Regions from separate parts of the Streptomyces alboniger genome, predicted to be linked through region 1. Evidence: riboswitches for the same ligand, from Rfam matches in the RefSeq annotation. Region 1 holds a riboswitch; the other holds the start of a gene.
What was found. Region 1 has a riboswitch for glycine ahead of gcvT (glycine cleavage system aminomethyltransferase GcvT). Riboswitches for the same ligand answer to the same signal wherever they lie in the genome.
Positions count from the first base shown of each region.

Region 2: it holds a riboswitch for glycine, as region 1 does, so the genes downstream of both, gcvP (aminomethyl-transferring glycine dehydrogenase) here and gcvT (glycine cleavage system aminomethyltransferase GcvT) in region 1, are expected to answer to the same signal.

Region 1 covers NZ_CP023695.1:5,569,117-5,583,284, forward strand. Annotated here, with positions in the region: gene CP975_RS24975 (polysaccharide deacetylase family protein) at 1-149, shown strand, start outside; gene CP975_RS24980 (YncE family protein) at 149-1,336, shown strand; gene CP975_RS24985 (glycoside hydrolase family 25 protein) at 1,432-1,983, shown strand; gene CP975_RS36630 (NADPH-dependent F420 reductase) at 2,014-2,673, opposite strand; partial or broken gene CP975_RS36635 (hypothetical protein) at 2,891-3,085, shown strand; partial or broken gene CP975_RS25000 (hypothetical protein) at 3,111-3,529, opposite strand; gene CP975_RS25005 (EF-hand domain-containing protein) at 3,664-3,876, opposite strand; partial or broken gene CP975_RS35920 (GNAT family N-acetyltransferase) at 3,958-4,140, shown strand; gene CP975_RS25015 (alpha/beta hydrolase) at 4,754-6,361, shown strand; gene CP975_RS25020 (L-serine ammonia-lyase) at 6,411-7,796, opposite strand; gene glyA (serine hydroxymethyltransferase) at 7,952-9,211, opposite strand; gene gcvH (glycine cleavage system protein GcvH) at 9,223-9,600, opposite strand; gene gcvT (glycine cleavage system aminomethyltransferase GcvT) at 9,659-10,792, opposite strand; glycine riboswitch at 10,828-10,942, opposite strand; glycine riboswitch at 10,943-11,048, opposite strand; gene CP975_RS25040 (AAA family ATPase) at 11,180-11,869, shown strand; gene CP975_RS25045 (enhanced serine sensitivity protein SseB) at 11,965-12,747, shown strand; gene CP975_RS25050 (enhanced serine sensitivity protein SseB C-terminal domain-containing protein) at 12,826-13,599, shown strand; gene CP975_RS25055 (ABC transporter permease) at 13,898-14,168, shown strand, end outside.
Region 2 covers NZ_CP023695.1:1,143,869-1,158,036, reverse strand. Annotated here, with positions in the region: gene CP975_RS04930 (DUF881 domain-containing protein) at 1-795, shown strand, start outside; gene CP975_RS04925 (small basic family protein) at 792-1,124, shown strand; gene CP975_RS04920 (DUF881 domain-containing protein) at 1,130-1,957, shown strand; gene CP975_RS04915 (FHA domain-containing protein) at 2,040-3,008, shown strand; gene ftsR (transcriptional regulator FtsR) at 3,025-3,768, shown strand; gene CP975_RS04905 (bifunctional nuclease family protein) at 3,887-4,360, shown strand; gene CP975_RS04900 (MerR family transcriptional regulator) at 4,530-5,144, shown strand; gene CP975_RS04895 (DNA polymerase IV) at 5,230-6,669, shown strand; gene CP975_RS04890 (PRC-barrel domain-containing protein) at 6,971-7,348, opposite strand; glycine riboswitch at 7,493-7,591, shown strand; gene gcvP (aminomethyl-transferring glycine dehydrogenase) at 7,787-10,675, shown strand; gene CP975_RS04880 (DUF5999 family protein) at 10,794-11,000, opposite strand; gene CP975_RS04875 (hypothetical protein) at 11,315-11,899, opposite strand; gene CP975_RS04870 (glutamate-cysteine ligase family protein) at 12,385-13,905, shown strand; gene CP975_RS04865 (substrate-binding and VWA domain-containing protein) at 13,933-14,168, opposite strand, start outside.

The DNA of each region.
Region 1 (14,168 bases):
CCCGCACGATCGCCGCCGAGGTCCGTGCGGGATCCGTGGTGAGCCTGCACTTCGGGTACGCGGACACCGTCGCCGCGCTCCCCGACATCCTGCAAGAACTGGAACGCCGCGGCCTGCGCGCGGTGACGACCACGGAGCTGCTGACCTGATGTCCCGTACGCGACTGAACCTGACCAAGCGCGCCGCCGCCGCTCTCGCCGCCGGTGCCGTCCTCGCCGCCCTCGCCGGCTGCGGCGGCGACAAGCGGTCCGACGAGGCCCTCGGTACCGAGGGCGTCCGCAAGCCCGCGAAGCCCAAGTCCGCCCCCGGGCTGCCCGGCATGCCGCCCGTCCTCGACCCCAAGGACGCCTATGCCGCGGACCGGCCGAACGCCCTTTCGCCCGTGGCCAAGAAGTTCCTGCCGCGCGTCTACGTCCCGAACACCGAGTCCGACACGGTGTCCGTCATCGACCCCAAGAAGTTCAAGGTCGTCGAGACCATCAAGGTCGGCGACCAGCCGCAGCACGTCGTCCCCTCCTGGGACATGAAGACCCTCTGGGTCAACAACGACCTCGGCGACAGCCTCACCGCCATCGACCCGGTCACCGGCGAGACGGGCCGCACCGTCGACGTCTCGGACCCGTACAACCTCTACTTCACGCCGAACGGCAAGCACGCCATCGTCATGGCCTCCATGGACCGCGAACTCGTCTTCCGCGACCCGAAGACCATGAACCGCGTCAAGACCGTCCCCGTGACCTGCGCGGGCGTCAACCACGCCGACTTCTCCATGGACGGCCGCTACTTCATCGTCTCCTGCGAGTTCTCCGGCGAACTCCTCAAGGTCGACACGGAGAAGATGAAGATCGTCGGCCAGCAGAAGATCCCCTTCAAGGGCGCCATGCCGCAGGACGTGAAGATGTCCCCGGACGGCAAGACGTTCTACATCGCCGACATGATGGCGCACGGCATGTGGGTCCTGGACGGCAAGAAGTTCACGACGCCGAAGCTCCTGCGCACCGGCAAGGGCTGCCACGGCCTGTACGTCAGCCGCGACTCCAAGGAGATGTACATCTCCAACCGCGGCGAGGGCACCATCTCCGTCTTCGACTTCCCGAAGAACAGACTCACCAAGAAGTGGAAGCTTCCGCAGGGCGGCAGCCCCGACATGGGCGGCGTCTCGGCGGACGGCAACACGCTCTGGCTCTCGGGGCGTTACGACTCCGAGGTGTACGCCATCGACACCCGCACAGGTGTCCAGCTGGCCCGCATTCCGGTCGGCAGCGGGCCACACGGCCTCGCCGTCTACCCGCAGCCCGGGCGCTATTCCCTCGGGCACACGGGCATCTTCCGTTGACAGATTGATGGTTGACGGTTGATCGATGCCGACACCGGGCACAAAAAGGGCAGTTCGCAAACCCCCCCGGCGTATCACTGCTCTCGGAGGCCGCCATGCTGCGTGGCATCGACGTCAGCTCCCATCAGTCCACGTTCTCCACCGACGGCCTCTCCTTCGTGATCATAAAAGCGACGGAGGGCCGCTCGTACGTCAACCCGAAACTGGCCGCCCAGACCAAGCAGGCCCGCGACGGCGGCTGCGTCGTCGGCTTCTACCACTTCCTGTGGCCGGGGAACATCACGGCCCAGGCGGAGTACTTCGTCAGCAAGGCCCCCGAGCAGACGGGGGACTTGCTGGCGGTGGACTGGGAGTGGACGGGGGACCACACGGCCGCCACCAACGCGGAGAAGGACCGCTTCATCCGCGAGGTGAAGCGGCTCCGCCCCGGTCACAGGGTGATTCTCTACTGCAACCGGGATTTCTGGTTGAACCGGGACGACACGTCCTACGCGGGTGACGGACTGTGGATCGCCGACTACGTCACGGCGGGCAAGCCGCGCATCCAGGCGCAGTGGAAGATCCATCAGTACACGTCGTCGCCGATCGACAAGAACGTCGCCTGTTTCGAGAGCGAGGACGCGATGCGGGAGTGGGCGTCGCCCTAGTCGTCCGTCCGGGCCGCCCCCCTAGGCGGGTCAGGCGCGCCAGTCGGCCGTGCGCTCCGGGGTGGCCGCTTCGAGGGCCTTGCGGATCTCCTCGACGCCGCCGCGGTGGCCGTACACGGGAGTTCCGGGCTGCTGGCGCCACGACTCGTCCTGGCCGCCGTTGTCGACGGTGTCGAAGCCGAGTTCGTCGATGAGGTCGCGTACGACCTTCTTGGCGGCCTCGTCGTCGCCGGACACCGGCAGGGCTACGCGGCCCGGGGCGCCCTTGGGCTGCGGCTTGTCGAGGATGTCGTCGGAGTACGTGCCGTTGAACGCCTTGACGACGGGGTGGCCGATCTGCCGCTCCGTCCAGCGGCTCTCGGGCAGGCCGTCCTCGATCTCGGCGATCCTGCCGTCGCGCTGCTGCGGGTAGTAGTTGCCGGTGTCGATGACGGCGACGTCCTCGGCCGCCCCGTCGAGGAAGCCCTTGGGCAGGTCGGGCACGGCCTTGAGCGGGATCGTCACGACGACGACCTGCGCGCCGCGGGCGGCCTCCTCGACGGGGACGGGCGTCGCGCCGGTCTCCTCGGCGAGGGCGGTCAGGGTGTGCGGGCCACGGGAGTTCGCGACGGAGACGTCGTGGCCGAGAGCGGTGAGGCGACGGGTGAGGTTGCCGCCGATGTTGCCCGCCCCGATGATGCCGATCTTCATGACTGCCCTTTCGATGGTCCGTACGGTCGTAACGGAGGTAACCTCCGGAACCGCCCGGGGTATTCCGGGCACGCCGAACGGATCATCGTTCGACCGCACGGCCGGGCCTCGGGCCTTCGCGACGTCTACCCCACGTGCCCGTTCGTCTCCAGCAGGCGGTGCGTGTCCCGGATCCGGTCCAGGCCCTCGAAGACCTCGGCGACCGCCGGCCGGTGCTCCGCTGCGGTCGGCGGCCGAACGTGCCGGATACGCGACGGAGTGCGCCTTCGCCAAGACGTTCAGGCGGGAGTTCGGTCTCGCGCCGGGCCGGGCGATGACCTGCGCCCAGATCGCGCCCGCGCCGTTGGCGCGCGCGGTCGGTCTCCCGTTCGGCGCGAGGATCATGAGGAGCCAGACCGGGGCGGCCAGGTAGAAGGCGAGTTCGAGGAGGGTACCGGTCATGCGGCGACCTCGATTTCCGTGGTGGAGGGAGTGGCGGGTCCGGCCGGGGTCCGCAGGGCCGCGCAGGTTTCCGCGGCCGTGGCGCCCGCGATCAGTGCGGCCGCCGTCAGGGTCGCGCAGTCCGGGTGGATCAGCGGCTGCCCGCGCAGTGCCTGCCAGGTGACCAGGGCGAAGAGCGCCGCGTACGCCGCCGAGCCCACCAGGACGAGCCGCAGGCTACGCACTCGTCGGCGAGGCGGGCCACGCGTGGCGCGAGAGCCATCAGCGCCGTGAGCAGCAGCGGGAGCAGCTGGAGCGCGTGCATGCCGGAGAAGTGCGGTATCCGCAGGTCACCGCCGGTCGTCGACCAGCCGGTCAGCGGCATCGAGGGCCCGCCGTCCGGGGCGCCGACGCTGTGCGCGCCGACCACCGGGGACTCGCCGCGCCGCTGGCGGGCCGCGGGCTGGGGGCGGCACCGGCAGCCGGGAGAACGCGGCGGTCGCGGGCACCGCTGACCGGCATCGCGAAGGGGCCCGGCACACCACGTGCGCCGGGCCCCTCCCGCTCCGCCTACTTCTTCAGGCTCGCCCAGAACTCGTCGAACGACAGGCGCTTGTCCGCGTCGCTGTCCTTCGCGCCGATGACGGCCTCGGCCACCGTCTCGGTCATGTAGAAGTCGCCCATCTTGGCCATGGCGCTCTTCCACTCGGCCGCCGTGATGAAGCCGTCGCCGTCCGCGTCGAACTGGTCGAACGTCCTGCGCGCTTCCTCGATGTCCGCCACCGGATCCACCCCTTCTTGGTGCACTACTGACGGGGGTCAGGGTAACGGCCGTCCCCGGTCCGCATCACAAGGAGTACGCCCATGGCCAGTGCCTCAGCCTCCCTCGGGGCGCTCCTGGACGCCGCCGCGCGCGGTGTGTTCCCGCCACCGGACGGCTCCACCACGGTCGTGCCGCAGGCCGCCCACCGCGACGCGGGCGTGATCGCGTTCACGGCGCACTCCGTCGTCTTCACCGACGAGGACCCGGAGTGGGTGCGGTCCACGCACCGGGCAACGCGCGCAGCGTGCGGGCCTTCCAGGCGGCGGGGTACCGGCCGGTGGGGTCGGAGGCCCTGTTCTTCGCGCGGTGAGCAGCGGGGCCTGTTCCACGCCGGGCGAGCAAACTCTTCGCTGCCGCGCCCGCCCAGGCACGACCGAGTTCGAGCCGGTCGGGGTCCGTGGCGTCGGCCCGCCGAGGTCCTCTCCACGCGGCTGCACCTCGCGTCGGCGGTGAAGGCCCCCCGCTCTTGACGTCCGGCCCGACACGGGGGCCGCCGCCCCACGCCGCCGGGGCCCGGCCGCCCGTACGCGGTCGGAGACCGGACCCGCGACACGCGACCGCATCGCAGTCGGGCACGGCCGCGTTCGAGCTGCCGGGGTCTGGGGTGTCGGCTGTGCCCCGAGTCAGGCGTAACGCGTTCCAGCCTGCCCGGGGTCCCTGGCGTCCGCTATGCCTTGAGCCGGGCGCGGCCGCGTCCTGTGGCGTCCGCCACGCCGGTGCTCCGGCGCAACCGCGGCCCCGCCGTCGCCGTCCTACAGCGGCCACCCCTACAGCCCCAGCCGAGGGCGTTGTAGACGGCCCCCCCGCCACCGCCGCGAAAATCCCGGGAGCCCCCCCGTGCACCCCGCACCCCACACCGCCGCTCACCCACGCCGCCCCCTGGCCCTCGCGCTCACCGCGCTCGTCGCCCTCGCGCTCACCGCGTGCACCGCCGGGAGCGGGGAAGGCGGTCAGGCGTCCGGGGAGCGCGGTGACCCCTCGGTGCGGCCCGGGCTTCAGCGGTTCTACGGGCAGGAGCTGGCGTGGCGTCCGTGCGGTGACGGTCTGAGCTGTGCCCGCCTCACCGTCCCCCGGGACTACGCCCACCCGCGGAACGGCAAGACCTTCGTCCTGCCGGTCGCGAAGGCGGCCACCGCCGGCAAGCACGACCGCATCGGCTCGCTCGTCTACAACCCGGGCGGTCCCGGAGCCTCCGGAGTGAGCGACCTCAAGTCGGACAGCGGCGAGGTCTTCAGCGAGGAGGTGCGCGCCCGGTTCGACATCGTCTCCTTCGACCCGCGGGGCGTGGGCGGCAGCCGGCCCGCCGTGACGTGCGCGGAGCCCGACGACGAGGGCGCGGCGGACGACGCCCCCGAGCCCCTCACCCCCAGGACCCGTGGCGACCGCGCCCGCGCCCTCGCCGCCGCCCGCGCCGACGCCGAGGCCTGCGCGAAGGGCAGCGGCGGCATCCTGCGCCAGGTCGGAACCGATGACGCGGCCCGCGACCTGGACGTCCTGCGGGCGGCACTGGGCGACCGGAAGCTGAGCTACCTCGGCTGGTCCTACGGGACGAGCCTCGGCACGTCGTACGCCGAACAGTTCCCGCACCGCGTCCGCGCCCTCGCCCTGGACGGCGCGACCGACCCGTCCCTGAACTGGTCGCAGCGGGCCATCAGCCAAGGCGCCGGGTTCCGCAGGGCCGTCGAGGACTACGCCGAGTACTGCGCGGACATCGCGGGGGCCGGCTGCCCCGGCACGAGCCCGGCGGAGATATCCGGCGTGCTCGACAGGCTGTTCGAGGAGGCGGCGCGCGAGCCGCTGCCGGTCAGCGACGAAGAGGCGTACGAGGTCGACGCGCGGACCCTGCTCGATGTCGTCACGGACGCCATGTACAGCCCCGAGGACGACTGGGAGGCCCTCTCCGACGCGCTGGCCGAGGCCGCCGACGGCGACGCCACCCGCCTCGCCGAGCTGGCGGAGGGCGACGACGCCTCCGGAGATGACGCCTCCGGAGATGACGCTTCCGGAAACGCCCGTAGCAAGAGGCGAGAGGCCGGCAACGACGACGACGCCCTCCTCGCCGTCAGCTGCCTGGACACGCCCCACCCGCGCGCGGCGGGACCCTACTGGAAGGCCCTGGCACCCGCCGAGAAGGCCGCGGGCGTCTACGGCACATCGAGCGTCGTCGACGAACTGACCTGCAAGGACTGGCCCGCGGGCACGCAGCGCCCGCACCGCGTCCGCGCCGCGGGCGTCCCCCCGGTCCTGGTCGTGGGCACCACCGGCGACCCCGCGACGCCGTACGAGGAGGCCCGGAGCCTCGCCGAGCAGTTCCCCGGCGGGATGCTCCTGACGTACGAGGGCGTGGGCCACACCGCGTACGGCCGGAGCAACGCCTGCGTCACGGACGCCGTGGACGACTACCTCATCGACCTGAAGCGGATCGGGGCCGACACCATCTGCTGACACCACCTGCCGACCCGCGCGCGCGGCGCCCCGAACCGAGGACGACGCCTCAGCACTCGATGATGTTCACCGCGAGCCCGCCCCGCGCCGTCTCCTTGTACTTGACGCTCATGTCGGCGCCCGTGTCCTTCATGGTCTTGATGACCTTGTCGAGGGACACCTTGTGGGAGCCGTCGCCCCGCATCGCCATCTTCGCGGCGGTCACGGCCTTCACGGCCGCCATGCCGTTGCGCTCGATGCACGGGATCTGGACGAGGCCGCCGACGGGGTCGCAGGTCAGGCCGAGGTTGTGCTCCATGCCGATCTCGGCGGCGTTCTCGACCTTCTCCGGGGAGCCGCCGAGGACCTCGGCGAGCGCGCCCGCCGCCATCGAGCAGGCGGAACCGACCTCGCCCTGGCAGCCGACCTCGGCACCGGAGATCGAGGCGTTCTCCTTGAAGAGCATGCCGATCGCGCCCGCGGCCAGCAGGAAGCGGACCACGCCGTCCTCGTCGGCCCCGGGGATGAAGTTCATGTAGTAGTGCAGGACGGCGGGGATGATGCCCGCGGCGCCGTTCGTCGGGGCGGTGACCACGCGGCCGCCCGCGGCGTTCTCCTCGTTGACGGCCATGGCGTAGAGGGTGATCCACTCCATCGCGCGGGCCTGCGGGTCGCCCTCGGCGCGCAGCTGCCTGGCCGAGTTGGCGGCGCGGCGGCGGACCTTGAGACCGCCCGGCAGGATGCCCTCGCGGGACATGCCGCGGGAGACGCACGCCTGCATGACCCGCCAGATCTCCAGGAGGCCCTCGCGGATCTCCTTCTCCGTGCGCCAGGCCTTCTCGTTCTCCAGCATCAGCGCGGAGATGGACAGGCCGGTCTCCTTGGCGAGCCGCAGCAGCTCGTCGCCGGTGCGGAAGGGGTACTTGAGGACGGTGTCGTCCGGCACGATCGGGTTCTCGCCAGCGGCGCCCTCCTGATTGAGCACGGTCTCGTCGACGACGAAACCGCCGCCCACGGAGTAGTACGTCTTCTCCAGGACGAGGGCGCCCTCACGGTCGTACGCGAAGATCGTCATGCCGTTGGCGTGGTACGGCAGGGCCTTGCGGCGGTGCAGGACCAGGTCCTCGTCGAAGTCGAAGGCGATCTCGTGCGCGCCGAGGAGGCTGAGGCGTCCGCTGCTCCTGATCTCCTCGACACGGCCGTCGGCGCTCTCCACGTCCACCGTGCGGGGCGACTCGCCCTCCAGGCCGAGCAGGACGGCCTTCGGGGTGCCGTGGCCGTGGCCGGTCGCGCCGAGCGAGCCGTACAGCTCGGCCCGTATGGCGGTGGTGTGGGCCATGAGGCCCTCGTTCTTCAGGCGGCTCGCGAACATGCGGGCGGCCCGCATCGGACCGACCGTGTGGGAGCTGGACGGGCCGATGCCGATCGAGAACAGGTCGAAGACCGAGATGGCCACGGAAGACTCCAATGGTTGGTAGACGCCGTCGTCTGCCGGATGGTGCAGAAAGCAGGGCGTGCGCCGGGCATGAGCCGGGGCACCGCACTCACTGTGTTCACTTCCAGTGTGCGCGGTGCCCCGAAGTTTCGTACGAGGAAAAGCGTACGAAAATGCTACAGGTTGGGGTACAGGGGGTGCTTGGCCGCCAGAGCCGAGACCCGCGCCTTGAGGGCGTCTGCGTCGAAGCCGGGCTTGAGGGCCTCGGCGATGACGTCGGCGACCTCCCGGAAGTCCTCCTCCTGGAAGCCGCGCGTGGCGAGCGCCGGGGTGCCGATCCGCAGGCCCGAGGTGACCATCGGGGGGCGCGGGTCGTTCGGGATGGCGTTGCGGTTGACCGTGATGCCGACCTCGTGGAGGCGGTCCTCGGCCTGCTGGCCGTCCAGCTCGCTGTTGCGCAGGTCCACCAGGACCAGGTGCACGTCCGTGCCGCCGGACAGGACGTCGACGCCGACGGCCTTGGCGTCGTCCTGCACCAGGCGCTCGGCCAGGATGCGGGCACCGTCCAGGGTGCGCTGCTGGCGCTCCTTGAACTCCTCGCTCGCGGCGACCTTGAACGAGACGGCCTTGGCGGCGATCACGTGTTCGAGGGGGCCGCCCTGGAAGCCGGGGAAGACCGCGGAGTTCAGCTTCTTCGCGAAGTCCTTGTTGCGGGCCAGGATGATGCCGCCGCGCGGACCGCCCAGCGTCTTGTGCGTGGTGGAGGTCACCACGTCCGCGAACGGCACCGGGTTGGGGTGCAGCCCGGCGGCGACCAGGCCGGCGAAGTGCGCCATGTCGACCCACAGGTACGCGCCGACCTCGTCGGCGATCCGGCGGAACTCCGCGAAGTCCAGCTGCCGCGGGTAGGCGGACCAGCCCGCGATGATCACCTTCGGGCTGTTCTCCTTGGCCAGGCGCTCGACCTCGGCCATGTCGACCAGACCGGCCTCGTCCACGTGGTACGGGACCACGTTGAACTGCTTGCCGGAGAAGTTCAGGCGCATGCCGTGGGTGAGGTGGCCGCCGTGCGCCAGGTCCAGGCCGAGGATCGTGTCGCCGGGCTGGGCGATCGCGAAGAGGGCGGCCTGGTTGGCGGAGGCGCCGGAGTGCGGCTGGACGTTGGCGTACTCGGCGCCGAACAGCTCCTTGACGCGGTCGATCGCGATCTGCTCGGCGACGTCGACGTGCTCGCAGCCGCCGTAGTAGCGGCGGCCGGGGTAGCCCTCGGCGTACTTGTTGGTGAGGACCGTGCCCTGGGCCTCCATGACGGCGACCGGAGCGAAGTTCTCCGAGGCGATCATTTCCAGGGTCGACTGCTGGCGGTGCAGCTCGGCGTCGACGGCGGCGGCGACGTCCGGGTCCAGCTCGTGGAGAGGGGTGTTCAGAAGCGACATCGGGGAGATCCTTAGCTGCCGGAGAACTCGGTGTACTCGTCCGCGGAGAGCAGGTCCTTCGGCTCCTCCGTGGTCCGGACCTTGAAGAGCCAACCGCCCTCGAACGGCGCGGAGTTCACCAGCGAGGGGTCGTCCACGACGTCCTGGTTGGCCTCGACGACCTCGCCGGTCACCGGGGAGTAGAGGTCGCTGACCGACTTGGTCGACTCCAGCTCACCGCAGGTCTCGCCCGCGGTCACCGTGTCACCGACCTCCGGAAGCTGCACGAAGACGACGTCGCCGAGCGCGTTGGCCGCGTGCTCGGTGATGCCGATCGTCGACACGCCCTCCTCGGCGGCCGACAGCCACTCGTGCTCCTTGCTGTAACGCAGCTGCTGGGGGTTGCTCATGACCTGAATTCTCCTGTACGCGGGTGGGTGCTGCGGAACGGGGACGATGTGCGGGCAGTCACTTCTGGCGCTTGTAGAACGGCAGCGCCACGACCTCGTACGGCTCGTGGGTACCACGGATGTCCACGCCGACGCCGGGCGTGCCCGGGGCCGAGTGCTCCGCGTCGACGTACGCCATCGCGATCGGCTTGCCCAGCGTCGGGGACGGGGCGCCCGAGGTGACCTCGCCGATGACCTTGCCGTCCGCGACCACCGGGAAGCCCGCGCGCGGGACGCGGCGGCCCGCGGCGATCAGGCCGACGAGCTTGCGCGGCGGGGCGGACTCGGCGCGCTCGGCGGCGGCCGCGAGCGCCGCGCGCCCCACGAAGGTCTCGGACCGCGACGTCTTCTCGAACTTCACGACCCGCCCGAGCCCCGCGTCGAACGGCGTCAGCTCGGCGGTCAGCTCGTGCCCGTACAGCGGCATGCCCGCCTCCAGGCGCAGCGTGTCGCGGCAGGAGAGGCCCGCGGGGACCAGGCCGACCGGCGTGCCCGCCTCCATCAGCGCGCCCCACAGCTTCTCGGCGTCACCGGGGGCGACGAACAGTTCGAAGCCGTCCTCGCCGGTGTAGCCCGTGCGGGCGATCAGCGCGGGGACGCCCGCGACGGTGCCGGGCAGGCCCGCGTAGTACTTCAGGTTGTCCAGGTCGGCGTCCGTCAGGGACTTCAGGATGCCGGGGGACTCGGGGCCCTGGACGGCGAGCAGCGCGTAGGCGTCGCGATCGTCGCGGACCTCCACGTCGAAGCCCTCGGCGCGGGCGGTGAGCGCGTCGAGGACGACCTGGGCGTTGGAGGCGTTGGCGACGACCATGTACTCGGGGGCCTCGGGCTCGCCGAGCCGGTAGACGATCAGGTCGTCCAGGATGCCGCCGTCCTCGGCGACGATCATCGTGTAGCGGGCGCGGCCGACCCCGATGGAGCCGATGTTGCCGACCAGCGCGAAGTTCAGGAAGTCCGCGGCCGCCGGGCCGGTGACGGTGATCTCGCCCATGTGGGAGAGGTCGAAGAGACCGGCCTTGGTGCGCACGGCGTTGTGCTCGTCGCGCTCGCTGCCGTACCGCAGCGGCATGTCCCAGCCCGCGAAGTCGGTCATGGTCGCGCCGAGCGACCGATGGACGGCGTCGAGGGCGGTCAGACGGGGGGCAGTGCTCATGAAGGGAACTCCCAGGGCATGACGGGCGAGGTCGATCCTCCCCATCTGTCATCGGAACCTGAGAGGTTCGCCACGACCACTCGGCCTGCGAGGGTCACGGCTTGCACCTTGGGTGGAGCCGACGGCTGCCGGCCCGCTTTTCAGATGTGCCTCGCCCGCGCGGTACGGGGCCTGAGAGATTCAAGGGAGGGACTTGCTCCTTCGGCGCCCCGGAGCGTCGTACGACGCCTGCCGGGAACTCTCCCGCGCGGATTCAAACGGCCGGTATGGAGTTGGCGCGCACATCATTGCACGCGAGGTGGACGAGGGGGACTCATGGTCGAGTAATCCCCTTGTGCGGCATTACCTTCTCTTTACACTTGCCGGGGAAAGCAGTACGTGACCGCTATGGGGAGGCAGATCACGGTGCGCAGCAGGACGAGTGTGTACGCCACGACCACGGGGGTGGCGCTGCCCAAGCAGGCCGCCGCCCCGCTCGGGGAGGACTGCGGCCGGCTCCCCGTGGCCGTCGTCCGGGATCTGCGCCACCGGGCCGGGCACAGCCCCCACCGGCTCTCCTTCGACGAGGGCGACCTGGTCGTCGTCTCCGGGCTGCCCGGCGGCGGAAAGTCCACGCTGATGCGGCAGGCCGTCACGGGCCCCCGCATCGACTCCCAGGACACCCGCGACCGCTGGGCCCGCCGCATGCCGCGCCTGCTGCCCTACGCGCTCTACCGCCCCCTGGTCCGCCTCGCGCACTACGCGGCGCTGCGCCGCGTCCTGCGGTCCGGCGCCGGCGCCGTCGTGCACGACTGCGGCACCCAGCCCTGGGTGCGCCGCTGGCTCGCCCGCGAGGCCGCGCGGCGCGGCAGGACCCTGCACCTGCTCCTGCTCGACGTCCCCGCGGACACCGCCCTCGCCGGCCAGCGCGAGCGCGGCCGCGGCGTCTCCCGGTACGCCTTCGCGCGCCACCGCAGAACCGTCGGGCGGCTGGTCGGTGCCGCCGAGCGCGGCCGTCTGCCGCGCGGCTGCGGCTCGGCGGTGCTCCTCGACCGCGCGGCGGCGCAGGTCCTGCGGGGGATCGCCTTCGACCGCTGAGGACGCCCGACGCTAGGGTTTCGGCCGCAGGCAGCCGCGACCCGCGGGCAGCGGTCGTGGGCAGGGGTTGGACAGCGCGAGCAGGGGTTGGACAGATGGACTTTCCGGCGCAGGCACATGCCCATCCGTACGGCGGATGGCCGGGCAATGAACTCGAAGAGGTCCTCGCGGCCTCCCTCGGCGCCCCCGCGTCGGCGGGCGCACGGATCGTGGAGGTCCTCGGCCGCAGCCGGATATGGATCCCCCTGCCGAACGGCGGGGGCCCCGACAGCGGCACCCTCGACCTGCCCACCCTGGAGATCGACGGCCAGGCGTACGTCCCCGTCTTCACCTCCGAACAGCAGTTCCGCCAGGCACTCGGCGAGGCGGCCGACCGCATGGGACACACGGTCGCACCCGCCGTCGAGTTCGCCCGCGGCCTGCCCCCGCAGCTGGGCCTGGCCCTGAACCCGGACGGCACGGTCGGCGTCCCGCTGCCGCCCCCCGCGGTCGCCGAGCTGTGCCGGGCCGGGCGCACCCCGCTGGACGGGCCCACCACCGGCGGCCGCGTACGCCTCTTCGAGCCGGACTGGCAGGAGGACCCCGTGGACTTCCTCGCCGCGGCCGGCCGGGAGTTCGAGGCGGCCGGCGTCGTGCTCACGGCGCGCCGCTGCCTGGCCGCCATCGAGACGGACGACCCGACCCTCTTCGTCGGTGTCGAACTGTCCTCCTGGGAGGGCACCGCCCGCGACCTGCCGATGGAGGCCCTGGGCCGCGCCCTCGGCCAGGTCCCCGTGCCGTGGCCGGTGAACCTCGTCCTGCTCGACGTGGCGCAGGACCCGGTCGCCGACTGGCTGCGCGTGACGGTGCGGCCGTTCTACCACCGGATCGCCGCTTAAGCTGGTTCCATTCCTTGGGCCCAGTGACTGGGCCTATTCCTCGGGTCCGTTGAGTTCGTCACGAAGGGGCGGTTACGGGTGAGTGCGTCGGGCACGGCCGCGGCCGGACAGGTGGAGCAGGTGCTGCGCCAGGTGACGCCGGGGCGTTACGACGCGTACGAGGCGCTCCTGCGCGCGCTCGCCGCCGACCAGGTGTGGATGCTGCTCTGGCACGGCCAGGCCGGCTCCCCCGACGCCCAGTACGGGAACATGGAGATCGAGGGCCTCGGCTACGCCCCCTGCGTGACCTCCGCCCAGGAACTGTCCGCGAGCGGCTGGAACCGCAGCTACGAAGTGGTGCGCGGCGTCGATGTCGCCCGCACCCTCTACCCCGACCACTACGGCCTGTGGCTGAATCCGCACGCCCCCGGCGGCGGCGTCGGCATCCCCTGGCTCGATCTGCGCCGCATCTCCACCGGCCTCGACCTGCTGCCCGCCGGGCCCCTCAGGCTCACCGAGCCGAGCATCGAGATCCCCCAGTTCTACGCCCTGTTGACGCAGAACGCGCACCGCACCCCCGCGGTCCGCTCGCTGCGCCGCGCCTGGGTGCAGCCCGCCCTCGGCGCGCCCTATCTGGCCATCGGCCTCGATGTGTACGACACGTCGCCGCCGTCGGTCGACGCGGTGCGGGCGATGATGCAGCAGTCCATCGCGGCCGTCCCGGAGGGGCTGCCCGTCTCGACCGTCGCGATGTCCGACGACTACGACCCGGTCGCCATGTGGCTGCGGGCCAACGCCCGGCCGTTCTACGACCGCGATGCCCAGGCGGCCCCCGCCCCCGCGGGCGGATACGGCTACCCCGCGCAGTACTGAACAGCGCGAACGGACGCGATGTCCGTTCTGATGCTGGTGGGGCCCTATGGGCTCCCGTGAAGCCTTGCACCCCAACTGCCCCGTGTTCGACCATCGTTCACCCGCGTCCGCATAACGGAACACCTCGATCAGCATCACGTTTGCGCATCCATTCCCCGTCAAGTCTGGTAACAGATCGCGACGTGGATGAAGACTCCCGCTCCAGGGGCCTTCGCCCCCTGCGTACGACGGACTGATCACGTCGCTACAGCGGCAAGTGCGGGCCGGTCACCACCGGTTGAGAGGGGTCCCTGCCACGATGACGGCACCATTGCATGACACACCTGCGGACGCGGACCCGACCGAGGACGTCGCCCCCGCAGCTGGTGCAGGGGTGAAGAAGGTCGAGGGCCGGTCCCTCAAGCAGATCGCCTGGAACCGGCTGAAGCAGGACAAGGTCGCCCTCGCGGGCGCCTTCGTCGTGCTGTTCCTCGTCCTGGTCGCCGTCTTCGCGCCCTTGATCGTGAGCCTGCTGGGCCACCCGCCCAACGACTTCCACCAGGAAGAGCTGGACGAGCTGACCAACCTCC
Region 2 (14,168 bases), 4.4 Mb from region 1:
GACGAGGGATACGCGGAGGCGGCGGCCAGAAAGAAGGCCCGGGGGAACAGTGGCGTCCCTCGCCCGCTCAGGGCCAAACTCGGGCTCGCCGCAGGGCTCGTCCTCGCCGCCCTTGTGGTGACCGTGGGAGCCGCGCAGGCGCGGGTGGCGGCGCCGGTGCTCGCCAAGGAGCGCGAGGAACTCATCGACCGCGTCGAGGAGGCCACGACCGGAGCCGACAAGCTCGAGGACGACGTGGACGAACTACGCGACGACGTGGGCGAGCGGCAGCGGGCCGCGCTGAAGAAGCACGGCGGCAGCCAGGGCGAACTCGTCGGCCTCCTGTCCGGTGCCACGGAAGTCACCGGGCCCGGCGTGAAGCTCGTGGTGGACGACAAGAAGGAAGCCGACCAGGGCGGTGGCGGCCCGCGCGAGAGCGCCGGCTTCTCCGACACCGGGCGGGTGCGCGACCGAGACATGCAGCGCGTCGTCAACGGCCTGTGGCAGTCCGGCGCAGAGGCGATCTCCATCAACGACCAGCGGCTCACCGCCCTGTCGGCGATCAGGGCCGCGGGTGACGCGATACTGGTCGACAACAGGCCGCTGGTGCCGCCGTATACGGTGCTGGCGGTAGGGGCGGGGAAACGCCTGAGCACCCGGTTCCAGAACAGCCCCGACGGTCAGTACCTGCACGCTCTGCAGGAGAACTTCGGCATCCGGACCAGCATCTCCGTGTCGGACGAGCTCCAGCTGCCCGCAGCGCCCAGTGTGACCGTACGTACAGCAGAGCCGAAGGCAGGAAAGGGCACATCGTGATCGCCGTACTGGGCCTCGTCGTGGGAGTCGTGGCCGGATTGTTGGTTCGGCCCGAGGTTCCGGCGGTGGTCGAGCCGTACCTTCCCATCGCCGTGGTCGCGGCTCTCGACGCCGTGTTCGGCGGGTTGCGCGCGATGCTCGACGGCATCTTCGACGACAAGGTCTTCGTGGTGTCGTTCCTGTCGAACGTGGTGGTGGCCGCGCTGATCGTCTTCCTGGGCGACAAGTTGGGCGTCGGCGCCCAGCTGTCCACCGGCGTGGTCGTGGTCCTCGGTATCCGGATCTTCTCCAACGCCGCCGCGATCCGTCGGCACATCTTCAGGGCGTGACGCCGATGAGCGCCGACGAGACGCCCCAGTACCGCCGCCGCGAGGAACTCCCCGCCGAGGTCCCGGCCGAGCCCGAGACCCCCGCCGCGCCCGTCCAGGGGCCGAAGAGCCTCACCGGCCGCCAGCGGCTGGCCAAGGGCCTGTGGCCGCCGCGGGTGACCAGGCCCCAACTCATCGTGGCCCTGCTGCTGTTCGTGCTCGGCCTCGGCCTGGCCATCCAGGTGCGGTCCAACAACGACAGCAGCGCCCTGCGCGGCGCGCGTCAGGAAGATCTCGTACGCATCCTCGATGAACTGGATGACCGTACTCAGCGTCTGGAAGAGGAGAAGCGGCGCCTCGAGGAGCAGCGGACCGGTCTTGAGAACAGCTCGGACCAGGCCGAAGAGGCGCGCAAGCAGACGGCCGAGCGCGAAAGGCAACTCGGCATCCTGGCAGGCACGGTGGCGGCCCAAGGGCCCGGCATCACGCTCGCCATCGAGGACAAGAAGGGGGCGATCGAGGCGGACATGCTGCTCGACGCCATTCAGGAGCTGCGCGCCGCCGGCGCCGAGGCGATCCAGATCAACAACGTACGCGTGGTGGCCAGCACCCATCTTTCGGACGCCGACGGCGGTGGCGTCCGGGTGGACGGCCGCGAGGTCGGCGAACCGTACCTCTTCAAGGTGATCGGCAAGCCGCAGGATCTGGAACCTGCGCTGAACATCCCGGGCGGTGTGGTGCAGACTCTGGAGAAGGAGCAGGCCACGGTCGCCGTGACCCGCTCGGAGAAGATCGTCGTAAGTGCCTTGCGACCTGCGAAGCGGCCTGACTACGCTCGGTCGTCCTCCCAGTGAGGGGCGGGCGCATGGGGGTCGTCAAGCCAGGGCATGAGGTTGCGGGGGGTCGGCGCACCGGAAGCGTGGTGCGTGGTGGAAACTGTTTGGTGGATACGGACGTTGTGAGGATGTCTGGTTCACCGATGAATGCCGGTGTGTGCAATCAGGGTTCGTCCTGCCCCACGGGCGGGTCTGTTTCGGTCAAGGGGAATCGCCCGTGAAGTTGTTTGCGAAGTTGTTCGGCAAGAGTGCACGTGAGGACAGCGGCAACCCCGCCACTGCCCGACACCGTGCCCCACGCCATGGAGATGCCGAGGGGCAGGGGGGCGAGCGCCCCATGTTCCGGGATCAGGTGACTGGTCCAGGTGGTGACATTTCGGGCGGACAGGGCGCGTCATCTGTTGACCCTGCCGGTCCCGGCCGCATAGGTTTCGGGGAACCGTCAACCTCAGGTACGGGTGGAGGGTTTACCCCCGGCCCGCACGCATCCCATGCCCCCTCGGGGCAGCCGCGGCAGGAGGACCCGTCCATGGCCCTGGTGTGTACGAGGTGCGGGAACCGCAACGCCGAGGCGAGCCGGTTCTGCTCCAACTGCGGTGCGCCGCTGCGCGCCGGGGCGGCGCCCGAGCGCGCGTCCGAGACGACCTCGACGATCTCCATCTCGGGCCTTGAGGCCTATGACTCGGAGGTCACGGGGCAGACGCCGTCCCCCGCGCTCTCCCCGGAGGCGCAGGCCGCCGTCGACGCGCTGCCGCTCGGCTCGGCGCTCCTCGTCGTGCGTCGCGGGCCGAACTCGGGCAGTCGTTTCCTGCTCGACGGAGAGCTGACCACGGCGGGGCGTCACCCGCAGAGCGACATCTTCCTGGACGACGTGACGGTGTCGCGTCGCCACGTGGAGTTCCGTCGCGTCCAGGACGGTTCCTTCACCGTCGCCGACGTGGGCAGCCTCAACGGCACGTACGTCAACCGGGAGCGCATCGACTCCGTCGCGCTGTCGAACGGCGACGAGGTGCAGATCGGTAAGTACCGACTGGTCTTCTACGCGAGCCAGCGCAGCGTCGGCATCTGACCTGTCAGGAAGGTCCATGCTTCAAACACCGAGGGGCGGTGCCGGAAACGGCACCGCCTCCGCGGATCATCGGCTGATGAGCATCGGCGCCGTGCTGAACGCACTGCGCGATGAGTTTCCCGAGGTCACGATCTCCAAGATTCGTTTCCTGGAGGCCGAGGGGCTCATCGAGCCGCAGCGCACCCCTTCCGGCTACCGGAAGTTCAGTCCGGAGGACGTCGAGCGGCTCGCTCACGTCCTACGGATGCAGCGCGACCACTATCTGCCGCTCAAGGTCATCAGGGAGCACCTGGAGGCGCTGGAGCGCGGCGAGAGGCCTTCACTGCCCACTCTGGGGCGCCAGCGGGACGGCGGCGGCGCCGAGGGCCTGGACGAGGCCGAGGAGCCTACGGCCGCCCGTGTGGGCCGTGAGGAGCTGCTGGCCGTCGCCGAGATCGATGAGCGGCAGCTCGACGAATGGGAGACGTACGGCCTTGTCGCGCGGCTGCCGGACGGCGGTTACGACGCGGAGGCCGTCACAGTCGCCTCGCTCGTCGTCGAACTCGGCCGGTTCGGTATCGAGCCACGCCATCTGCGGGCCATGAAGGCCGCCGCCGACCGGGAGGCGGGGCTCGTCGACCAGGTCGTGGCGCCTTTGCGGCGGCACCGCAATCCGCAGACCAGGGCCCATGCGGAGGCCCGTACCAAAGAACTGGCGGGCCTCACGGGGAAGCTGCATTCGGCCCTCGTGCAGACCGCTCTCGGCGTCAGAGTGCCCTGATTCAGGGGAAAGACCGCCCTGAATCAGTGGGACCCGCAGGGCACTCGGGGTCTTACTGGCTGGTACTCGGCGGGTGCCCGACTACCCAAACCTGCCAGCGACGTCCTAGGGTTGCTGTGTGAACGAGCTCGACGTCGTAGGTGTCCGGGTCGAAATGCCCTCCAACCAGCCGATCGTGCTCCTGCGTGAAGTGGGAGGCGACCGGTACCTCCCCATCTGGATCGGACCAGGTGAGGCGACCGCCATCGCCTTCGCGCAGCAGGGCATGGCACCCGCACGGCCGCTGACCCACGACCTGTTCAAGGACGTGCTGGAGGCCGTGGGCCAGGAGCTCTCCGAAGTGCGCATCACGGACCTCCGTGAAGGCGTCTTCTACGCCGAACTGGTCTTCGCCAGTGGTGTGGAGGTGAGCGCACGGCCGTCCGACGCCATAGCGCTGGCGCTGCGCACCGGGACGCCGATCTACGGTAGTGACGGTGTCCTGGACGACGCCGGCATCGCGATCCCGGACGAGCAGGAGGACGAGGTGGAGAAGTTCCGCGAGTTCCTCGACCAGATCTCGCCCGAGGACTTCGGCACCAACAGCCAGTGAGCCTTCTCCGGGGGCTCGAATCAGACCATTCGACTAGCCTTTCCCCGCGGCAAGGTGCGGGAAACCACTCTCAGGGTGATTATCACTCGGCGTGGCGAGTGTGGCGATCGTTGACGAGCCCCTGGTGACTGCCTACCGTCGAGAAGGCAGGTCAAGGACGGAGGTCGGCGTGAGAAGCAGCGGCGACGGTACGGCGGTGGGCGGTCCGTACCCGCTTCACAGCAGCGCGACCGATCACTCTCCGAAACCGATGGCGGTCCAGGGGAGCGGGGACGCGACGTTCGAGAATTCCGAGCAGATCGGGTACCGCGGGCCGACCGCGTGCGCGGCCGCGGGCATCACGTACCGACAGCTCGACTACTGGGCCCGGACGGGTCTGGTCGAGCCCAGCGTGCGCGCCGCCGGGGGCTCCGGGACCCAGCGGCTCTACAGCTTCCGTGACGTCGTCGTCCTGAAGGTCGTCAAGAGGTTCCTCGATACCGGGGTATCGCTACAGAACATCCGTACGACGGTCCAGCATCTGCGGGAGCGCGGATTCTGTGATCTTGAGCGGATGACCCTGATGAGCGACGGGGCGACGGTCTACGAGTGCACCTCGCCCAGCGAGGTGCACGACCTCCTCCAAGGCGGTCAGGGGATCTTCGGGATCGCCGTGGGTGTGGTGTGGCGTGATGTCGAGGCCGCGCTGTCCCAGCTGCACGGGGAGCGGATCGACACCGGGGAGACGCTCATCGGGAACAACCCCGGCGACGAACTTGCCAGGCGGCGCAACAGAGCGGTCTGAAGTCCCCGGGCCGTCCCGAGCGGCCCGACTCCGGAAGAGCGGCATCGGCGGGGCATTGTCAGTGGCGTAGGGCAGCATCGGAGATGTGAGAAGCGCGCCGACGATTCTGCATCTGGACATGGATGCCTTCTACGCGTCCGCCGAGCAGGCCGCGAAGCCGAGTCTGCGTGGGAAGGCCGTCGTGGTGGGCGGCCTCGGGCCCCGAGGGGTCGTGGCCACTGCCTCGTATGAGGCGCGGCGGTTCGGTGTGCACTCCGCGATGCCGATGGGGCAGGCCCGGCGGCTTGCGCCGAACGCCGCGTATCTCGTGCCGCGCTTCGGGCTCTACCGCGAGATCAGCGAGCAGGTGATGGGCCTGCTGCGGGAGCTGTCGCCGCTGGTGGAGCCGCTGAGCCTGGACGAGGCCTTCGTGGACCTGGAGGCGGGTGGTGTCGCCGATGACGAGGCGTCGGCCAGGGCGGTGGGGGAGCGGCTGCGGGCGGACATCAGGGCGGTGACGGGGCTGACCGGGTCGGTGGGGCTCGCCGCGTCCAAGATGCTGGCGAAGATCGCCTCGGAGGAGGCCAAGCCGGATGGGCTCAGGCTGATAGCACCGGGGACGGAGCGGGCGCTGCTGGGGCCGATGTCGGTGCGGACGTTGCCCGGCGTGGGGCCGGCCACCGGCGATCATCTGCGGCGGGCCGGGATCACCACTGTCGAGGAGATCGCGGAGGCCGGGCAGGACGAGCTCGTACGGCTGCTGGGCAAGGCGCACGGAGGATCGTTGTACGCGATGGCGCTGGCGCTCGACGAGCGGCCCGTGGTGGCCGAGCGGGAGAGCAAGTCGGTCAGCGTCGAGGACACGTACGACGTGGACATCCACGACCGGGTGCGGGTCAGGGCGGAGGTCGCGCGGCTCGCCGACCGGTGCGTGCAGCGGTTGCGTGCGGCGGGGCACTCCGGGCGGACCATCGTGCTGAAGGTGCGGCGGTTCGACTTCTCGACGCTGACGCGGTCCGAGACGCTGCGGGGGCCCACGGACGATCCCGGAGTGGTGCGGGAGGCCGCGGCGCGGCTGCTGGAGTCCGTGGACACCACGGGCGGGGTGCGGCTGCTCGGTGTGGGTGTTTCGGGGCTCGCCGACTACACGCAGGAGGACCTCTTCGCCCAGGCGCAGGCCGAGGCGGCGCAGGGGGAGGCGGCGCAGGGGGAGACGGGAGGCGAGGTGGATGCCCCCGCGCCCGGGGAGGCTGTGTCCGGGGAGCCGGAGGCCGTCTCGCAGGCCGAGGAGCCGGCGGTGCCTGTGGAGCGGAGGTGGGCCGCCGGGATCGATGTCCGCCATGCCGAGTACGGGCACGGGTGGGTGCAGGGGAGCGGCCTGGGCCGGGTGACCGTGCGGTTCGAGACGCCGGGGTCGGAGCCGGGGCGGGTACGGACGTTCAGGACCGACGATCCGAAGCTGGAGCCCGCGGAGCCGTTGCCGCTGGTGGGGGTGGGGACGCGGAGTGAGGCAGCGGCGGGGGCCGGGGTGGTGGAGTTGAGCTGAGGGAGCCTGAGGGGCTGGGGTCGGCCCGTGCGGTTCCGGCGGGCGGGCGGGTGCGCTGGGCGGCCGTGCAGAGGGCTGGCCGGGCTGACCGCGAGGGCATGGGGGTGGTTGATGCAGCGGCGGCTGGGCGCGGTGGGGGGGGGTGTTTCGGCGCGCCAGAGGAGGCGGAGGCGACACGTGCCGCGTGGCTTTGAGGGGCGACGGGCGGGCTCGCGGGGTCTGCTCGGCTGGGCGCCGTGGGTGGGGGCGAGTGCGGGGCCGGGATGAAGGGCCCGGGGTTTGCTGCGGGGGTGGGCGTGGGTCAGGTGGGGTCTCGGTCTGCCAGGTTGCCGAAGTCGTGGTCGGGAGGCGGGGGCTGTGGGGGCGTGGTGTCCAGGCCGTAGTGGTGGTAGAGCTGGAGCTCCTGGGCGGGAGACAAATGGCGGCCCACGCCGAAGTCGGGGGCCTCCTTGATCAGGGCGCGCTCGAAGGGGATGTGGAGAGTGCCGTCGTCGACCAGTTCGCTCGGTTCGAGCGGGACGAAGGCGTCGCGGCTGAACAGGCCGGTCCGTATGGCCGCCCACTCCGGTGCGCCGGTGGCGTCGTCGATGTAGATCTCGTCGATCGTGCCGATCTTGGCCCCGTTCCGGTCGAACGCCTTGCGGCCGATCAGGTTGCGCGGATCGATATCGGTCTGCACGGGCCCTCCAGCTGGTCGCGGGGTCTCGGATGTGGGCATAACTCATCTTTGTCCGCTCGTACTCACTACGTAAGAGCACTTCGGGGCAGGCGGCCACTCGAGGGAACGCCCGTGGTCCTCGCTGGTAGGCTGGCGACTGGCTGCTGACCCCGTGCGGGAGAGCTCTCCGGGTCACGATTCCGGAGGCGCCGAAGGAGCAAATCCTCCCCGGAATCTCTCAGGCACCCGTACCGCACGGATGAGGTCACTCTGGAAAGCAGGGCGGGCGTACGGGCGGGCACGTTCGAAACCCTTCCTCACCGACGGTGAAAGCCGGGACGGCGCCTTCGCGGGCGTTCCCCGGTGAAGCTCTCAGGTTGAGATGACAGAGGGGGAGGCCGTCCGGGTACCCGCGCCGTGGTACCCCTCGTAGGTCGCGCAGACCAGGAGGCCTCCGCAATGACTGCCACCAATCGCATCCCGCTCTCCGAGCTCGAACAGGGCATTCCCTTCGAGCAGCGGCACATCGGGCCCGATGCGGAAGCGCGGGCCAAGATGCTCGCCCAGGTCGGGTACGGCTCGCTGGACGAGCTGACGTCCGCCGCGGTGCCGGATGTGATCAAGAACGCCGAGGCGCTGGACCTGCCCGGCGCGCGCAGCGAGGCCGAGGTCCTCGCCGAACTGCGCTCCCTCGCGGACCGCAACCAGGTCCTCGACTCCATGATCGGGCTCGGGTACTACGGGACCTTCACCCCGCCGGTCATCCTGCGGAACGTGATGGAGAACCCCGCCTGGTACACCGCGTACACGCCGTACCAGCCCGAGATCTCCCAGGGGCGGCTCGAGGCGCTGCTGAACTTCCAGACCATGGTCGCCGAGCTGACCGGACTGCCCACTTCCGGGGCCTCGCTGCTCGACGAGGGCACGGCCGCCGCCGAGGCCATGGCGCTCTCGCGGCGCATGGGCAAGGTCAAGGACGGCGTCTTCGTCGTCGACGCCGACGCGCTGCCGCAGACCATCGCCGTCATCCGGACCCGCGCCGAGCCGACCGGCGTCGAGATCGTCGTCGCCGACCTGAGCGAGGGCATCCCGGCTGAGGTCGCCGAGCGCGGTGTCGTGGGGGTGCTGGTGCAGTACCCCGGCGCCTCCGGTGCCGTACGCGACATCAAGCCGGTCATCGACCAGGCCCATGAGCTGGGCGCCGTCGTCACCGTCGCCGCCGACCTGCTCGCCCTGACGCTGCTCACCTCGCCCGGTGAGCTCGGCGCGGACATCGCGGTCGGCACGACGCAGCGCTTCGGCGTGCCGATGGGCTTCGGCGGCCCGCACGCCGGCTACATGGCGGTCCGCGAGAAGTTCGCGCGCAGCCTGCCCGGGCGGCTCGTCGGCGTCTCCGTCGACGCCGACGGCAACAAGGCGTACCGGTTGGCGTTGCAGACCCGCGAGCAGCACATCCGCCGCGAGAAGGCCACCAGCAACATCTGTACCGCTCAGGTGCTGCTGGCCGTCATGGCCGGTATGTACGCCGTCTACCACGGCCCCGACGGGCTCAAGTCCATCGCGCGACGCACCCACCGGTACGCGACGCTGCTCGCCGCGGGTCTCACGGCCGGTGGCGTCGAGGTCGTCCACGGCGCGTACTTCGACACGCTGACCGTGCGCGTGCCCGGCAAGGCCGAGGAGTTCGTCGCGGCCGCCCGCGAAGGCGGCGTCAACATCCACCTGATCGACGCCGATCACGTCTCGCTCGCCTGCGACGAGACCACCACGCGCCAGCAGCTGACCGCCGTGTGGGGCGCCTTCGGCGTCGAGGCCGACGTCGACGCGCTCGACGCCGCTGTCTCGGACACGCTGCCCGCGGACCTGCTGCGCACGGACGAGTACCTCACGCACCCGGTCTTCCACCAGTACCGCTCCGAGACCTCGATGCTGCGCTACCTGCGCAAGCTGGCCGACCGTGACTACGCGCTCGACCGCGGCATGATCCCGCTGGGCTCCTGCACCATGAAGCTCAACGCGACCACCGAGATGGAGCCGGTCACCTGGCCCGAGTTCGGGCAGCTGCATCCCTTCGCGCCCGCCCGGCAGGCGCAGGGGTACCTCACCCTCATCAGGGAGCTGGAGGAGCGGCTGGCCGAGGTCACCGGCTACGACAAGGTCTCCCTCCAGCCCAACGCCGGGTCGCAGGGCGAGCTGGCCGGACTGCTCGCCGTACGCGGGTACCACCGCGCCAACGGCGACGAGCAGCGCACCGTCTGCCTCATCCCGTCCTCCGCGCACGGTACGAACGCCGCGAGCGCCGTCATGGCCGGCATGAAGGTCGTCGTCGTGAAGACCGCCGACGACGGTGAGATCGACGTCGAGGACCTGCGGGCCAAGATCGAGAAGCACCGCGACGAGCTGGCGGTGCTCATGATCACGTACCCCTCCACGCACGGTGTCTTCGAGGAGCACGTCGCCGACATCTGCGCGTCGGTGCACGAGGCCGGCGGCCAGGTGTACGTCGACGGGGCCAACCTCAACGCACTGGTGGGGCTCGCCAAGCCGGGGCACTTCGGCGGCGACGTCTCGCACCTGAACCTGCACAAGACCTTCTGCATCCCGCACGGCGGCGGCGGCCCCGGCGTCGGCCCGGTCGGAGTGCGCGAGCACCTCGCGCCCTATCTGCCCAACCACCCGTTGCAGCCCGCCGCGGGCCCCGCGAGCGGAGTGGGTCCGATCTCCGCCGCGCCGTGGGGTTCCGCCGGGATCCTGCCGATCTCGTGGTCGTACGTACGTCTGATGGGCGGCGAGGGCCTCAAGCGGGCCACGCAGGTCGCGGTGCTCTCGGCCAACTACATCGCCAAGCGCCTGGAGCCGCACTACCCGGTGCTCTACACCGGGCCGGCCGGGCTCGTCGCGCACGAGTGCATCGTCGATCTGCGGCCGATCAGCAAGGCGACCGGTGTCAGCGTCGACGACATCGCCAAGCGGCTCATCGACTACGGCTTCCACGCGCCGACCATGTCGTTCCCGGTGGCGGGGACGCTGATGATCGAGCCGACGGAGAGCGAGGACCTGGTCGAGATCGACCGGTTCTGTGACGCGATGATCGCCATACGTCAGGAGATCGAGAAGGTCGGCTCCGGCGAGTGGGCCGCCGACGACAACCCGCTGCGGAACGCGCCGCACACCGCGACCGCGCTGGGCGGTGACTGGGAGCACGGTTACAGCCGCGAGGAGGCCGTCTTCCCGGAGGGTGTCGATGCGGCGGACAAGTACTGGCCGCCGGTCCGCCGCATCGACCAGGCGTACGGCGACCGGAACCTGGTCTGCTCGTGCCCGCCGCTGGATGCATACGAGGACTGACGGCGGCGCCCGTGAGCCACGGGCATGCGTCGGGGCCGGTTCGGAGAGTCCTCTCCGGGCCGGCCCCTCTCTTTGTCGATTCTCTTTGTCGATCAGGTCAATCAGGTCGACAGTTGGTTCAGGCGGCAGTCATGATCTGGTCGGTGCCCAGCGGTCGGTGCGGGGCGATGATCTGGCCGTCCGGCAGCAGCTCACCGGTGTCCTCGAAGAGCAGGACGCCGTTGCACAGCAGGCTCCAGCCCTGCTCCGGGTGGCTCGCCATGAGGAGCGCGGCTTCCCGGTCGGCGGAGTCGGCTGTCGGGCACGGTGGTTGGTGCTGGCACATGGAAGGGTTCTTTCGCTGCGATGAAGTGGCTGTGACGTCTGTCCTGCGGCTCGATGCGGTGTTCATGACCGCCCCCCCGTTTGTAGTCGGTCCGCTCCCAGTGTTGCCCTACGGACGTCAATCCGCAGGGATTTTGCGGCAGCGGTTCCTATTGCTTAATGACGTATCACCCGCCCGGACGGTTCAGCCCAACTCCGTTGTCTCTTCGGGTGGTTCGAGGTGGCCCAAGTGGACTAGCCCACATGGGTGGGGGCAGCGCCGTGCCCCGCGGCCAGGGGCGGCGGGGCACGTGCGACGAGAGGGGCGTGGTGACGTCAGGCGGGTGAGCCCAGCAGCGGCGCGGGTGTCAGGCGGTGGGTGAGGACCGGCAGCAACTCGGCGACGCGGTGCGGGCGGTGGGCCGCGATGCCGGGCGGGGCCGGGGCGAGGGGCACGAGCAGGTCGGTGGCGGCGAGCGGGGCCTCGGCGCCGTCGTCCGTGCAGTCGCGGTGCAGCCAGAGGGTGAGCATGTACAGCTCGGGTACGGAGAGCAGCCGGGGCTGGCAGGGCATCGGCATGGCCTCGGCGTGCCGCAGGGCCCGTTCGGTGGAGGCGATGTAGGGGCCCTCGAAGAAGTGCGAGAAGGCCCAGCCGTCGGGGGTGAGCATCGTGTCGGCCGCGGCGAGGGCGCGCTCTCCGCAGCGCATCATGAAGCGCCAGCCCGCGAGGCGGGTGGGGGAGGTGCCTTCGGGGGTGATGCGGTCCAGCACATGGACGGGAAGCGGGAGTTCGGGACTGACGGAACCCTGGGCGGCACGGAGTGCCGGGGTGCGGGCCTCGCGTACGGCGGTGGGGGAACCGAGTGCCGTGAGGACGCTGCGCAGGGCGGGCGCGGGGGCCGGGAGGACATGGAGCGGCATGGTGGGTCGCCTCTCTCGTTCGACAGGCACGGTGGAGCGGGGGCAGGTGCGTGACGGCGCTGTCAGGCTCTGGGTCAGAGGGGCGGGGGCCGGGGGACCGCGAGCGCCAACTCTCTGCCTAGATTGCGGAGTTTATACGAGCCGTGTTCGAACGGTGTTTCCTCTAGGCGTGGTCGATATTGCGGTCAAGGGCTTATCAGGACGTCCTCGTGAGGGATTTATCCAGGTTTCCCGTGGGTGCTACTTCCGTGACCTCGCATTTCACGAGGTGAGCGGTCGGCCGATTCCCGTCGGCTCTTTTGACCAGGCTCTTCGGAAGGGAATCTTCACTGTGCCGCATGCCCGGCGAATGTGCCGTGTGCCATCCGCGTCGAGCCTACCGCCCGGCGGTTCCGCGCGGGGCGTTATCGATCACATTGCCTGGGCATCATCCCCCGTACACAGCGGCCGGGTCCTTGGCTGCCCATTCGAGGAGGGACACTCCGATGGGGGAGAAGGTCGTGGCAGGCGCGTTCGACCTGTCCGATCGGAACCAGTACCGCAGGAAGCTCCGCGCGTGCCTCACGGGGCTGGAGCGGCTGTTGGAGGAGGAGCGGTTCGATCGCCCGAGGAATCTGATGGGCATGGAGATCGAGCTGAATCTCGCCGGGCCCGACGGGCTGCCGAGAATGTTGAATGCGCAGGTTCTCGAGCGCATCGCGAGCCGGGATTTCCAGACGGAACTCGGAATGTTCAACCTGGAAGTGAACATTGCCCCGCACCGGCTCGGCGGACGCGTCCTCGACGGGCTCGCCGAAGAAGTGCGTACGGGGCTCAACTACGCCCACAGGAAAGCGGGCGAGCTGGACGCGGGCATCGTCATGATCGGCATTCTGCCGACGCTGAACAAGGCCGATCTGGTCTCCGCGAACCTCTCCGACGTGGACCGCTACGCCCTCCTGAACGAGCAGATCGTGGCGGCGCGCGGTGAGCATTTCGCTCTCGACATCGAAGGCGTCGAGCGGCTCACCTGCACATCGGCGTCGATAGCGCCCGAAGCGGCCTGCACCTCCGTGCAGTTGCACCTCCAGGTCACCCCGGGCCGGTTCGCCGATGTGTGGAACGCGGCCCAGGCCGTCGCCGCGGCGCAGGTCGCCGTGGGTGCCAACGCGCCGTTCCTGTTCGGCCGTGAGCTGTGGCGCGAGTCGCGGCCGCCGTTGTTCCTGCAGTCCACCGACACGCGCCCGCCCGAGCTACAGGTCCAGGGGGTGCGGCCGCGGACCTGGTTCGGGGAGCGGTGGATCACCGGGCCGCTGGAGCTGTTCGAGGAGAATCTGCGGTACTTCCCCGCGCTGCTGCCGCTGATGGACGCCGAGGACCCGCTGGGCGTCCTCGACGCGGGCGGGGTGCCGAGGCTCGGCGAACTCGTCCTGCACAACGGCACCGTGTACCGCTGGAACCGCCCGGTGTACGGCATCGCCGACGGCGTCCCGCATCTGAGGGTCGAGAACCGCGTGCTGCCCGCGGGCCCCACCGTCACCGATGTCATCGCCAACGTGGCGTTCTACTACGGGCTGGTGCGGGCGCTCGCCGAGGAGGCCAGGCCCGTGTGGACCCGGCTGCCCTTCGAGGCCGCCGCCCAGAACTTCGACGTCGCGTGCCGCCACGGCATCGACGCCAGGCTGCGGTGGCCGCGGCGTGGCAGGCTCGGCGGCACCGTCGAGGTGCCAGCCGTCGACCTCGTACGCGATGAGCTGCTGCCGCTGGCGGCCGCCGGGCTCGACGCGTGGGGCGTGGAGCCCGCCGACAGGGACCTGTACCTCGGGGTGATCGAGAAGCGGTGCCGGCTGCGCGTCAACGGCGCGTCATGGCAGGCGGCGACGTACCACCGGGCCCTGGAGAGCGGGCTCGGCAGGGAGGCGGCGCTGGCCGCGACCACCAAGCGGTACTGCGAGCTGATGCACGAGGGCGAGCCGGTGCACACCTGGCCGGTGGGGCTGCGCGAACCGGCGGTGCCGATGGGCTGAGGGTGGCGCGGCGGCGCGTCGACGAGGTCAGGGCCGGTTGCTGCCCGCCTTCATGATGGCCTCCAGGATGACCGCGTGGATCTGCGCCGGGTCGTCGACCTGGTGGCCGGAGCCTCCGGTGGCCGCGGCGATCTGCTGGACCTCGTCCTTGTCCGCGTCGGGGCCGACGGCGATCGCGATGACCGGCAGCGGCCGCTCGGGTTCGGACAGCTCCTTCAGCTGTGCGATGAGGGAGCTGCGCGAGATGCCGGCCGGGTCCTGGT